One region of the Exiguobacterium sp. RM11 genome, then DNA from elsewhere that is predicted to be linked to it. Evidence: riboswitches for the same ligand, from Rfam matches in the RefSeq annotation. Region 1 holds a riboswitch; each other region holds the start of a gene.

The links. Region 1 has a riboswitch for S-adenosylmethionine ahead of mtnK (S-methyl-5-thioribose kinase). Riboswitches for the same ligand answer to the same signal wherever they lie in the genome.
Region 2: it holds a riboswitch for S-adenosylmethionine, as region 1 does, so the genes downstream of both, AC5LIL_RS13315 (Na+/H+ antiporter NhaC family protein) here and mtnK (S-methyl-5-thioribose kinase) in region 1, are expected to answer to the same signal.
Region 3: it holds a riboswitch for S-adenosylmethionine, as region 1 does, so the genes downstream of both, AC5LIL_RS07160 (MetQ/NlpA family ABC transporter substrate-binding protein) here and mtnK (S-methyl-5-thioribose kinase) in region 1, are expected to answer to the same signal.

The regions. Positions count from the first base shown of each region.
Region 1 covers NZ_CM187558.1:306,236-310,416, reverse strand. The annotation lists gene AC5LIL_RS01775 (sugar ABC transporter substrate-binding protein) at 1-558, opposite strand, end outside; gene mtnA (S-methyl-5-thioribose-1-phosphate isomerase) at 551-1,585, opposite strand; gene mtnK (S-methyl-5-thioribose kinase) at 1,582-2,733, opposite strand; SAM riboswitch class I at 2,816-2,918, opposite strand; SAM riboswitch class I at 3,124-3,225, shown strand; gene AC5LIL_RS01760 (2,3-diketo-5-methylthiopentyl-1-phosphate enolase) at 3,295-4,181, shown strand, end outside.
Region 2 covers NZ_CM187558.1:2,546,310-2,550,490, forward strand. The annotation lists gene AC5LIL_RS13310 (GGDEF domain-containing protein) at 1-1,483, shown strand, start outside; SAM riboswitch class I at 1,582-1,676, shown strand; gene AC5LIL_RS13315 (Na+/H+ antiporter NhaC family protein) at 1,746-3,029, shown strand; gene AC5LIL_RS13320 (TVP38/TMEM64 family protein) at 3,048-3,692, opposite strand; gene trhO (oxygen-dependent tRNA uridine(34) hydroxylase TrhO) at 3,921-4,181, shown strand, end outside.
Region 3 covers NZ_CM187558.1:1,364,661-1,368,841, reverse strand. The annotation lists gene AC5LIL_RS07170 (methionine ABC transporter permease) at 1-227, opposite strand, end outside; gene AC5LIL_RS07165 (methionine ABC transporter ATP-binding protein) at 199-1,233, opposite strand; gene AC5LIL_RS07160 (MetQ/NlpA family ABC transporter substrate-binding protein) at 1,245-2,066, opposite strand; SAM riboswitch class I at 2,140-2,243, opposite strand; gene AC5LIL_RS07155 (iron-containing alcohol dehydrogenase) at 2,285-3,301, opposite strand; gene AC5LIL_RS07150 (aminotransferase class I/II-fold pyridoxal phosphate-dependent enzyme) at 3,298-4,181, opposite strand, start outside.

The DNA.
Region 1 (4,181 bases):
TTCCATCGGCGTGAATCCGCCGACCCAGATTGTGACGATGTTCCCTTCCCCGTCCAAGTCTTCAGCGAGAGCTTTGAGTGAACGCCAAGCGAGGGAATAATCATCTTGGTCGATGACTGTCACCCCTTCATTCGTTAAATCGTTATCGAATGCGACGACTTTGATGCCCTTGTCGAGCGCCCGTTGAACAGGCTCTTTCAAGGCATCGGCACGTCCGTGGTCAATTAAGATCACATCGACCCCTTGCGTCGTCGCCGTATCGACATAACTCGCCATCTTCGATAAATCATTATCGGCGTTATACACTTTCACGTTGCCACCGAACGCTTCGACTTGCTCGGTCACCCCTTCGATATATTGCGAAGAGAACGTCCCAATCGACATCTGCATGACGAGGGCGACTTCTAGGTTTTTTGGAAGGGTCTCATTCGATACGCTGACTGTTTTTGTCTCCGTTTTATTTGTTGTCGCGGTCGTTTTCGGTTGCGCCTGTTCGTTCGTGCATCCGACAAGTGCTAAGATGACGGTCAACAGGAAGATGATGATTTTTTTAGACATATGCGTTTCCTCCTACGTGTTGTACAATGACCGACTCGGTCGGTTCGAGCACACCTGTCTCTGTGATCAGACCGGTGATGAGTTCTGGTGGGGTCACATCAAACGCCGGATTGAAGACGGTGATGCCGACGAGTGCCGTCGGATGTCCCCCGATATGGGTCACTTCATGCGCGTCCCGTTCTTCGATTTGAATCGTGTCGTCTGCTTCCAAATCAAACGTCGAATGCGGGGCTGCCACATAAAACGGGATGCCGTAATGCTTCGCCAAAATCGCGAGTTGGAGTGTCCCGATCTTGTTGGCCGTATGACCGGTACGGGTGATGCGGTCCGCCCCGACGATGATGGCATCGATTTGTTTCGTCTGAATTGTCCACGCCGCCATGTTATCCGTGATCAATGTGACGTCGATGTCTGCCCGGTCGAGCTCCCACACCGTCAACCGTGCCCCTTGAAGCAGTGGACGAGTTTCCGACGCGAATACACGAAACGGGATGCCTCGTTCTTTTCCGACGTAAAACGGAGCAAGCGCGGTACCGTATCGTGACGTCGCAATGGCACCGGCGTTACAAATCGTCAACACGTTCCCACCAGCAGGTAACACGGTCAACGCATGTTCACCAATCGTGCGATACGTGGCCACGTCTTGTTCATAGATTTCAATCGCACGCGCTTTGATGGCTTTTGCAATCTGTTCAAAGTCCTCCCCCACATTCAGTCGAAGGAGTGATTCGATGACATGTTGTAAGTTGACCGCTGTTGGTCTTGTCGCAATCAACCGTTGACCAACCTGATTCAATTGGAGATGAAAATAGGGATTGTCTTGCAGGCGTGACGCTTCTTTCGCAAGAACGAACGCCCCAAAATAAGCGATGGCCGGCGCACCCCGGACTTGAAGCGACTTGATCGCCTGTTCGGCCTGTTCGAGCGTCAACACTTCGATATAGCGCTCTTCTTGCGGCAACAGCGTCTGATCTAAAATCGTCAACACTTCCGTGTCGGCATCGAAATGTATACTTTGCACACTCATACCCGCACCTCCGATAGAACCGGGATCAGCTGATCGATGGATTGAATCTGATGACGCTGTTTGATGAGACGCGTGCCGAGTTCTAGGGCATGACGTTTCCGTTCGATACGAAGGTCGTCTGGCAATGTTTCCAAGTCAGCGACGCCCGCTAGACCGACCGTCCGACGAATCAATTCGCAGCCCGCGTAGCCAATCGCATCACTCAAAATCGATGGCAACAGTTCGTCCACGAATCCTACTGTGTTGAATGGCTCGACCGCCTGTGTGAAGCGTGTACGGAACGTTTTTTCGAACGTTTCCCAGACAGTGAGCACTTCTGTGAAGCGTTCGAACCGCTTCAACGGATGTGCATACGTCGAGAACACCAAATGGGCGATGATTTGACCGATGTCAAAACCGAATGGACCATAAAATGCAAACTCAGGATCGATGATTTTTGTTTCCTGACGCGTCGCAAAAATGCTTCCAGTATGTAAATCCCCATGTAGCAACGCTTCGTGTTTAGTCACGAACCCGACCTTCAATTTCGTCACTTCAATTTTCAAGGCGAGGTCTGACCAAAGCTGCTCCACGTCCGGACGAAGAGGCGTTTCGATTTGATTCGATTCTGCATCACGATACGGATCAGTGAAGATCAGTTTTTCTGTGATATCGCATAGCTCTGGATTGTAATACTCTTTTTCGATTTGTTTCTTGGCGAGCGGTCCTTTCGCATAGTCAGATGTCGCAAACAACGTTTCCCCGAGGAATGTACCGACGTGACGCGCCAAATTCGGATAGCTCTCTCCTTTTAGGAAACCCGTCCGGACGATTTCAAACGCTGACAAATCTTCTAAAATCGTATAGGCGAGTTCACGGTCGCTACCGAGTACATCTGGTACGAATTGTGGTACGACTTTTGAAAACTCACGGAGTGCCAGTTGTTCAATCCACGAACGGTCAAGCGTGAGCGGCCAGCTCTCTCCAACGACTTTTGCGTACGGCAACGCCTGTTTCACGATTAATGACGTTTCTCCTTGACGAATGCGAAAGACGAGATTTAAATTTCCATCTCCGATTTCCTCACATTCTGCAATCCCCTCTTCTAGTAACCCCAACTGTCGAACGTGTTCGACGACACTTTGTTCTGTAAACGCCTCATAAGCCATGATGATTTTCCCCTTTCTTGAATCTATGCATGAAAAAAGCCCCTTTCTCCGCGAGAAAGAGGCACACCCAAATTGGTTGTTCCTCTCATCTTTCAGACATATGTCTGGTGGATGTAGCACCGTGCCAAATGGTCGGTTGCTGCGGCGTCTTAGGGCCAATTCCCTCTGCCAACTCGCGATAAGAGTAAATGATGTAATTGTGTTTGACGTGTTGAGACGAATATTACGGACTAGGCACGCTAGTTGTCAATCCTCTATTTTCGGTCGACTCCCTATTTTTGACACGCATATATAGAAACATTATTTTCAAACTTTTTTTCTCAAAAAAAGGAATTGACGAGTGAGCGATTCTATGTAAAAATTCAATTAAATTTCACAACTTCACAACTATTCTTATCAAGAGCAGACGGAGGGACAAGCCCGATGATGTCGCAGCAACCGACCAGAAATGGCACGGTGCTAATTCTTGCAGCTATCGCTGAGAGATAAGAGTTCATTGTTTTCGAATGACCTCTTGCCTTGGCATGAGGTCATTTTTGTTTGACCTGAAAGGAGGAACTTATGGGAATCATCGCTACTTATGAAATCAAACATACCGATCACGTCGAGCACGTGGCTGAAAAAATCGCACATGAGCTGACCGTCGGCACATGGACCGAATTGAACCATCTCGAGCAGCATCAACTACAGGCATTCCGCGGTGAGGTCATCGATACCTCCCAACAGGAAACGACGAGTCGCTTCTCGATTCGTTACCCGCTACATAATGTGACGCCGGACTTTTCGTCCATTCTGACGACGACATTCGGAAAGCTGTCGCTCGACCCAAGCGTCCAACTTGTCGACCTAACGCTCCCAGACGAGCTCGCATCGGACTTTCCGGGTGCCGCATTCGGAGTCGAAGGTGTCCGCGACATCCTTCGAGTATACGACCGACCGCTCGCCATGAGCATCTTCAAAGGCGTCATCGGGCGTGACCTTGATTTTTTGGCGACACAACTTCGTGACCAGTTTACAGGTGGCATCGATCTTGTGAAAGACGATGAGATTTTATATGACAATCCGCTCACCCCATCGCTCGAACGGGCTCGGATTGGAGCATCGATCATTCAAGAACACCAAGAACTAACGGGTCGTTCCGTTCTATACGCCGTCACGTTGAGCGGACCCGTTTTCACCTTACGCGACCAGGCGAAACGTTTGATTGAGGCAGGCGCGACCGCACTTTTGTTCAACGTGTATACGTACGGGCTCGACGCGTTACGGGAACTCGCTAAAGATCCCGAGATTCACGTCCCGATTTTGGCACATCCCGCTTTTGCAGGAGCGTTGACCGGATCGATTCGTCATTCCCTCCTTTTCGGGAAACTGATTCGACTCGCCGGGGCGGACTTGACGCTTTTCCCGTCACCATATGGTTCACTGTCGACACCGAAAGACGAAGCAGA
Region 2 (4,181 bases), 580 kb from region 1:
TGAAAGTATCGTCTTAATTTTATTTTTATTCTTTGGATTTGAAACAGCACTCATCGTCAACCAAATCGGGTTGTTCGTCTTTCAATTCGCCAATTTGAAACCGAAAGTCGCCATCCGTCGCTTCCGCTTCACGTATCCGTGGAATGCCATTACGGCGTACTTAGAGATTGTCATCCCGGCAGCGGTTTATCTCGCCCTCGGTGGGGAGACCGGTCTCGACTTTTATTCGCAAGATTCGTTCGTGCCGCTTGCCGGACTGTTCCTTGCCATCTTCTTAAACACGGTATTCCAAAAATATCAGGTGAAATGGTGGTTCCGCGTCGACATCGCTTTAAGCGACTTTATGAAGATTGCCTTCTACACGTACGTCGTCAGTTTGATTTTCATCTTAGCGGCAGCGTTTTTCCGAGAGACCAACTTACTCGTCGTCAGTAGCATCGCCGCTGCGTTGACATTCTTTATTAAACGTCTCCTCATTCAAAAAGAGCGACAAGATGCATTCAAATCTTTGATTGAGCAATACGATGAAGCGAAAGAGGCCGTTTCCTTGTCACAGAGCGAGGCGCAAGCCATCGAAGTATTTTTAAGTCAATGCGAACAGCTGAATCATTATGATGAAGGGTATGTCGAGTTTAAATTGTTTGAACGCACCCTGTACTTTGATTTAAAGACGCGACAGCCCATCGATCGACCCATCGTCTTTACGTTGCTTGACATGAGTCAGCCAATCGAGCAAGTCCTCGACTATGAGATGCGCTTTGAATGGGATACTTCCCTTTCTGATGCTTTCCACGACGATTACCACAGCTTCGTTTCTGTTCGTTCGGAGGAAATCGAAGAGATTCGCACCTGGATTGTTATGATGGGCGAACCTGTATACGGTTATCCGAAGATTATTCAGCACGAGATCATCAAATTGTTAAAATCGTTCAACCGGACCATTAGCCGTTGTCACGAACGGGACCGCCTCTATACCGAGAGTCGGACGGACAGTTTAACGCTTCTCGCCAATGCGCGTGCGTTTTATGAATATGGCATTCAACAAATATCCGATATGTCGGTATATCCGATATCGGTCGCCATGCTCGATATTGATTTTTTCAAAAAGATCAACGATACGTACGGTCATCAGGTCGGAGACCATGTGTTACAAGAGTTCGGACGACGAATCCGTCAGGTACTTCGTCCCGATGACTTTGCTGCACGTTATGGCGGCGAAGAATTTATTTTGTTGCTCAATCATTGTGACATGAACCAAGCGATCGAAATCACAGAGCGCATCCGCCATCAAATCGAAGCGAAACCGTTTCTTGTCGACCACCATGAGATTTCTGTCACCGCGTCTATCGGGGTCGATACAATCGAAGCGTTCGGGAACAAGCGTCTCGATGATACGATTCGAAATGCGGACCGTGCCCTGTATGTTGGTGGAAAATATGCAGGACGTAACCGCGTGGCGCACTTCAACAATTTAACGACGTAAACTCCCCTTTCTCACATCGAATTGGGGAGTTTTTAGGTTGACAACTAGATTTGAAACAGGTACGTTAGGGAACGTGTTTGATAATAGGATAACTTAACTTTTTATCGAGAGAGACGGAGGGACTGGCCCTATGAAGTCTCGGCAGCGGGGAACCTGTGCCAAATCCAGCGGACATACGTCCGAAAGATGAAAAGGGTATTTCACACGAAGGACCTTTTTCTCAAGAAAAAGGTCCTTTTTATTTTTTAGTGAGGTGATTATTTTGGAACAACCAACAGCAAACAAGTGGGCACTTCTGCCGTTACTCGTCTTCTTGCTCTTTTTCATCGGGGCGGGTGTCTACTATGGGGACTTTTATAAGTTTCCAGTCCTCGTCGCAGCCATGATCGCATTGATGGTTGCAGCGTTCATGACAAAAGGAAGCGCCACACAAACCGTGGAACGCATCGCACAAGGTGCCGGAAATCCGGGAATCATCATTATGATTTTTATTTTCTTACTGGCTGGTGCCTTTTCAACGGTAGCTGAATCAATCGGTGCCATCGACGCGACGGTTAACGCCGCGTTGACGCTCTTACCCCCATCGCTTCTCTTAAGTGGACTATTCGTCATCGCTGCTTTTATTTCAATGGCAATGGGTACATCGACCGGAACGATTGCGGCACTTGCGCCGATTGCCCTCGGTATCCATGAAGAGAGTGGTGTGAACGTCGCAATCGCTGCCGCGGCAGTTGTCGGCGGAGCCATGTTCGGAGACAATCTCTCATTCATCTCGGACACGACCATTGCTGCCGTCAGGACACAACGGACGAACATGCGCGATAAGTTCCGAACGAACTTCTGGATCGTGCTACCAGCTGCCATCATCACGACGATTTTACTCGCGGTCTTGTCGAACGGTGAATCGACGGTCGATGTCGCCGCATTCGAATGGTATAAACTGATTCCTTATCTCGCGGTCATCGGACTGGCGTTAACGGGACTGAACGTCATTCTCGTCCTGTTGGGCGGAATCACGCTAACCGGAATCATCGGTCTTCTCGACGGAAGCTTATCCGTCACAGCATTTGTGACCGCTATCGCCGATGGCATGGTCGGTATGGCCGAAATCTCGTTCTTGACGTTACTCATGGGCGGCCTCGTCGGACTTATTTCGCACAACGGCGGACTCACGTATTTGCGTGATGCGTTGACATCACGGATTCAAAAACGTGCTGGTGCCGAGTGGAGTATCGCGGGTCTCGTCAGTGCGACGAACGTAGCGACGGCGAACAATACGATTTCCATTCTCGTAGCCGGACCACTCGCCGCGAACATTGCGGACGAATACGACATCGAACGGAAAAAATCAGCGAGTGTGCTCGATATCTTCTCATGTGGTGTACAAGGGATTCTCCCATACGGAGCGCAACTTCTCATCGCCGCAGAGTTGACGAAGACCGCTTCGCCTGACCTCGTCCCGTTCATGTTTTATCCGTTCCTCCTCTTTATTTGTGGAGGAATTGCGATTGCATTCAACTTCCCGCGTTTTAAAAAGCAGTCTTAAACGACAAACACCCCTTGTTCAAAGGGGTGTTTGTCGTTTAGTGATCATCTCTTGCTTCAATTGCTCGTTGCGTTTTTTGAAAGCGCGTCGTTTGAGCACTTCTTCTAGTCCTCGACTGATGGCCCACAATGCGACCAAAAGCAGACCGAGCATCGATAAGCGAAACGGGCTTTGGATAAATTCTTCCCATTGATCCCCGATGACCGAGAAAATGACGACGACGAGTAGTTTCCCGAATCCCGCCGCCAAAATGAACGTACGGAGCGGCATCTGAATGAGCGCCAGCAAATAGGTGATCAAACTGACCGGGATGAACGGGAGCGAATACAAGAACCCGAGTGAGATCGGACTCATATGGTTGATTCGTTCTAACCAATAGACCGCCGCTTTATGTTTCTCGAGCCAGCGCGTCATCGGTTTACGAAACACATATCGGACCGCCACGAAGACGACAATCGTTCCGAGTAAGTTCCCGATCCATGATAAAAGGACCCCTAACAAAAAACCATATGTTGCCGCATTCGCTGAAATGATTAAAACGAGTGGCAAAAACGGAAAGATCGCTTCTAAAAACGGAGCGCCGAGTCCGGCCCAAGGACCGCCAGGCAAACTTTGAAGCCATTCGATTAATTGGATGATGTACTGTTGGAGAGAAGTGAGCATAGTCGTTCCACCTTCAACTTTCGTTACTACTACTCTAATACCCGAATTCGATTTTCAAGACGCATCTCCCTGCATTCGTCAAAAAAAATTAAAAACCATTTGCGAAAATTCGTCGTGATATTTATCATATAATAATGGACTTGTGGTTGCAGGCAAGTCTATTCGTCGAACGACACAACCCAACGTTCGTTTTCCTGCAAAAAACTGAACACAGGGGAGCAACACAACATGGAAACAAAACCAATGCGGGTCTTGCTGTACTATAAGTACGTCAACATCGAAGACCCAGAAACACTCACGCAAGAACATTTGAAGTATTGTAAAGACCTTGGCATCAAAGGACGCATCTTGATTTCCTCCGAAGGAATCAACGGGACGTGCTCTGGTACTTGGGAACAGACTGAGCAATACATGAACGACTTGAAAGCAAACCCACTCTTCAGCGATATCGAGTTCAAAATCGATGAAGTCGAAGAGCATGCGTTCAAG
Region 3 (4,181 bases), 1.1 Mb from region 1:
AACAAGAGAATGATGAACGGAATCGAACGGATGACGTTGATGACGCTCGATAATCCACCGTACACGAACCGGTTCGCGAGACGCCCGTTCGGTCTCGTCAGTACAAGCAACGTCCCGAGCGGAAGTCCAATCAAGGTCGAGATGAGGAGCGCGATACTCGTCATCGTCAACGTTTGAATCGTCCCCGTCCAAATCAGGTCACCCCAGTCTGTCCAGAACTGTTGCATGGTTCGACACCTCCCTTACGTGTACGCCGCTCGTCTTCAAATAACGGACAGCAAGTTCTGTTTGATCGTGATCCCCGTCAAGGTGAACGAGCAGATTTCCGACAAGACCCGCTTTCAATTTCTTGATCCCGCCTCCGATGATGTTCGGTAAGATCCCGAATCGTTTCGTCAACTGCGCGAGCACAGCTTGCTCCGTTTGACTACCGATGAATGATAAATGAACGAGCGTGCCTCGCGTCTGTAATTCCGACACCACTTCTTCCGGAACATCGAGATTCGTCTTCAAGAACCGCTGCGTCGTTTCGTGTCTCGGGTTTGAGAAGACATCCAACACGTTGCCTTGTTCAATAATTTTCCCATGATCGATGACGGCGACTCGGTCACAGATTCGTTCAATCACTTCCATCTCATGCGTGATCAAGAAGATGGTCAATCCGAGTTCTCGGTTGATCTCGAGCAACAACTCTAAGATCGACTCGGTCGTCTCAGGGTCGAGCGCACTCGTCGACTCGTCGCTGAGGAGGATGTCCGGTTCATGGGCGAGCGCTCGCGCAATGGCGACACGCTGTTTTTGACCGCCTGATAATTGTTCCGGATAATGGTTCCGATGTTCAGATAAACCGACGATGTTGAGATAGCGGTCGACCCGTTCACGGATGACTTGCTTCCCGAGCCCTTCGAGGCGGAGCGGGATGGCGACATTCTCTTCGACGGTCGCGGTCTTTAATAGGTTGTAATGTTGAAAGATCATGCCGATTCGCTGACGTAAATTCGACAGACCTTTTTTCTTTAGCAGCGTGATGTCTTGTCCCTCAATCTCAACGACACCTGTCGTCGGGCGTTCTAATAGATTGATCATCCGGATAAGGGTACTCTTTCCGGCACCGCTTCGGCCGATGATGCCGAAGATCTCCCCTTTTTCGATTGTAAGGGAGACGTCGTCGAGCGCGGTGATCGTATCTCCATTGACGTGAAATTGCTTGGTGATTTGTTTCAGTTCAATCATCGAATCCCTCCTCAGAACGCTGGTACGACAGATCCACTGAATTCCTCTTCGATGAAGGCACGTACTTCATCCGAATGGTAGTAAGACTTCAACGTCTCAACGACCTCATCTTCTTTGTTGGCCGAACGGACAACCACATAGTTCGGATACGGGTTGTCGACCGTGTCCTCATGGAACAGGGCATCCTCGTTGATAGAGAGACCTGCACCCATCGCGAAGTTCGTATTGATGGCTGCAAGGGCCACTTCCGGAAGTTGTGTCGGGAGCTGTGACGCTTCGAGTTCGATGAATTCGAGATTGAGCGGGTTTTCCGCGATATCTCGTTTCGTCGCTTTATCCGTCAGACCTTCTTTTAGTGTGATCAGACCTGCTGTTTCATATAGTCGCAAGGCACGAAGTTCGTTTGCCGGATCGTTCGGGACGGCAACTTTATCTCCTTCTTTTAAATCCTTGATATCTGTCAACTTCTCAGAATAAAGACCCATCGGGAATGCGACCGTTTTGAATACGTCGTCAATTTTATACCCTTTGTCTGACTTTTGAAGTTCGAGGAACGATAACGTCTGGTAACTGTTTACATCAAGGCTTCCCTCGTCGAGTGCCGTGTTCGGTGTGTTGTAATCATTGAATACTTTGATATCGATCTCAAGACCGTCCTCTTTCGCGAGTTCTTGTACTTTCTCCGCAATTTGCTCGTGTGGGCCACCAGTCACGCCGATCGTCAGTTCTTCCGTGCTGAGCGTCTCGCTCGCCTCGGATTGTCCACACGCAGAAAGTGCGATTGCTGCAAGGAATGACGTGCCTGCCAAAAGTGTTTTTTGTTTGATGTTCATGAATAGTTCCTCCTCCAAATGAAAAGCCCGCTACTCACGAAGAGCGGCGGGCACGACAAGTGAAAGTCGGACACGCTCATCTCCCAGACGTCTCGTCTGTTGGAATTAGCACCATGATCATACTGATCTGGTTGCCGGGTTTCATCGGGCCAGTCCCTCCACCACTCTTGATAAGCAAACGGTTTTATTATTTTGTTATTATATTACTGATAAAAGCATTATTTGTAAACTACTTCTTGAAGATTGATGAGAATTTCTTTTAACTGCTCTGAATCTTGAAGATTCCGAATCCCTTGAATCGTGATTTCTTCGACGATCGAAGTGACCAATTCATCGACTTGATCAGGATGAATCCCAAGTTGGGTAAGTGAAGTTGGCGCATCGATGGATTGAAGCCAGTCCTCGAGCAGGAGGGTGTCATCGGATCGAATCAACCGTTCTTGAACAATCAATCCGAAGCCAACCTTGTCTCCGTGTAGCCAATGGTGGGTCGATCCAAAACGACTAAGTGCATTATGAACGGCGTGAGCGACAGCAACACGAGTGCCGGCATCCCCAAACCCACCAACCGCACCACCGATTGCGAGAACATGGTCGACGATATACCGAATGTCCTTACCGTAGCGACGGAAGTCCTGTTCGCGGATTGACAGGTCCATCAATTTACCGCACTGCGCAGCAAGTGATAACCCTGACTGAATCCCTGCATCCTTTGAAGTCGTCCCGCTAATATAACGAGCCTCGAACCACTTTGCGACCGTGTCGATGACGCCAGCCTTGAAATAGTCATAAGGCGAATCACGTAACAGTCGTTCATCTGCGATGACGCGTTCGATGACGACCGGAAACGTGTCATAGCGAATGTAAGACCCTTCCTCACTGTAGATGACGCTGAGTGGTGTGAAGGCTGCACAGTTTGATACGAGTGTCGGGACGACAATGAGCGGGACCGACTGGGTGAATGCAATCCGCTTCGCCGTATCGATCAATTTACCTCCGCCGACGGCAATCCATACGTCGGGTCGATAGGCATTCAAACGATTTATTTCTTCGTCTGTACATTCCCCGTTGAACTGTACACTCGGAAGATTTGCTAGACGAGGGAACACGCGAACCGCTTCACCGTATCCGTTCGATCCTTTCAAAACGAGTGCCTTCCGGTTTCCAATCAACGTATGAAGGTTCTCGAGCGCATCATGCGAATGGTCATATTCGAGCACGGCCTGACGAATCACAAATGTACCTCCTCATAGGCTGCAAACAGTCTCTCAATCCGTTCTACCGCTTCATCAATCTTCTGTTCAGACGATACGAGACCGAAACGGATGTGGTGCTCTCCCTCTGTTCCGAAGAAGTAGCCTGGTGTGACGGCGACTCCCGCCTCGTGGAGTAACTTTGTCGAGAACGATTTTGCATCCCCCTCAGGTACTTTCGCCCATACAAAGAACGAACCCTTCGGTGCCTCAATCTCCCACCCCGCCCGGCGTAACCCATTAATCAATCGGTTTCGTCTTGTTTCGTAAAGTGAGGCTAGGTCATCACGTAAGTCGCGCGGGGATTCTAACGCCACAATCGCTGCCTCTTGAATGGCTGAGAAGACAGACACGTGGACGTGATCTTGATACGTGTTGATGGCTTCAATAATATCGGCATTTCCGACCGCGAACGCGACACGCCACCCCGACATATTGAACGCCTTCGACATCGTGTATACTTCAATTCCAATTTCTTTCGCACCATCTGCCTGAAGAAAGCTCGGGGGAACATAACCGTCGAACCCAATGCTTCCATAAGCGAAATCGTGGACGACCATCACATCATGCTTCTTTGCAAACGCGACGGTCTCTTCAAAGAATGCCGGCGTCGCGACAGCCCCAGTCGGATTGCTCGGGTAGTTCAAATACATGAGCTTTGCGTGTGCCGGGTCGAGTGTTGAATAGTCCGGAAGAAAGCCGTGTTCCTCTTTTAACGTCAAATCGATGATTTCCGCACCTGCGAGCCTCGCTCCAGAGATGTAATCCGGATAACCCGGGTTCGGGAGTAAAATCCCGTCACCTGGTTCGAGAAGACATTGTGGGAGTGTGATCAAACCTGATTTACTACCAATCAAGATGG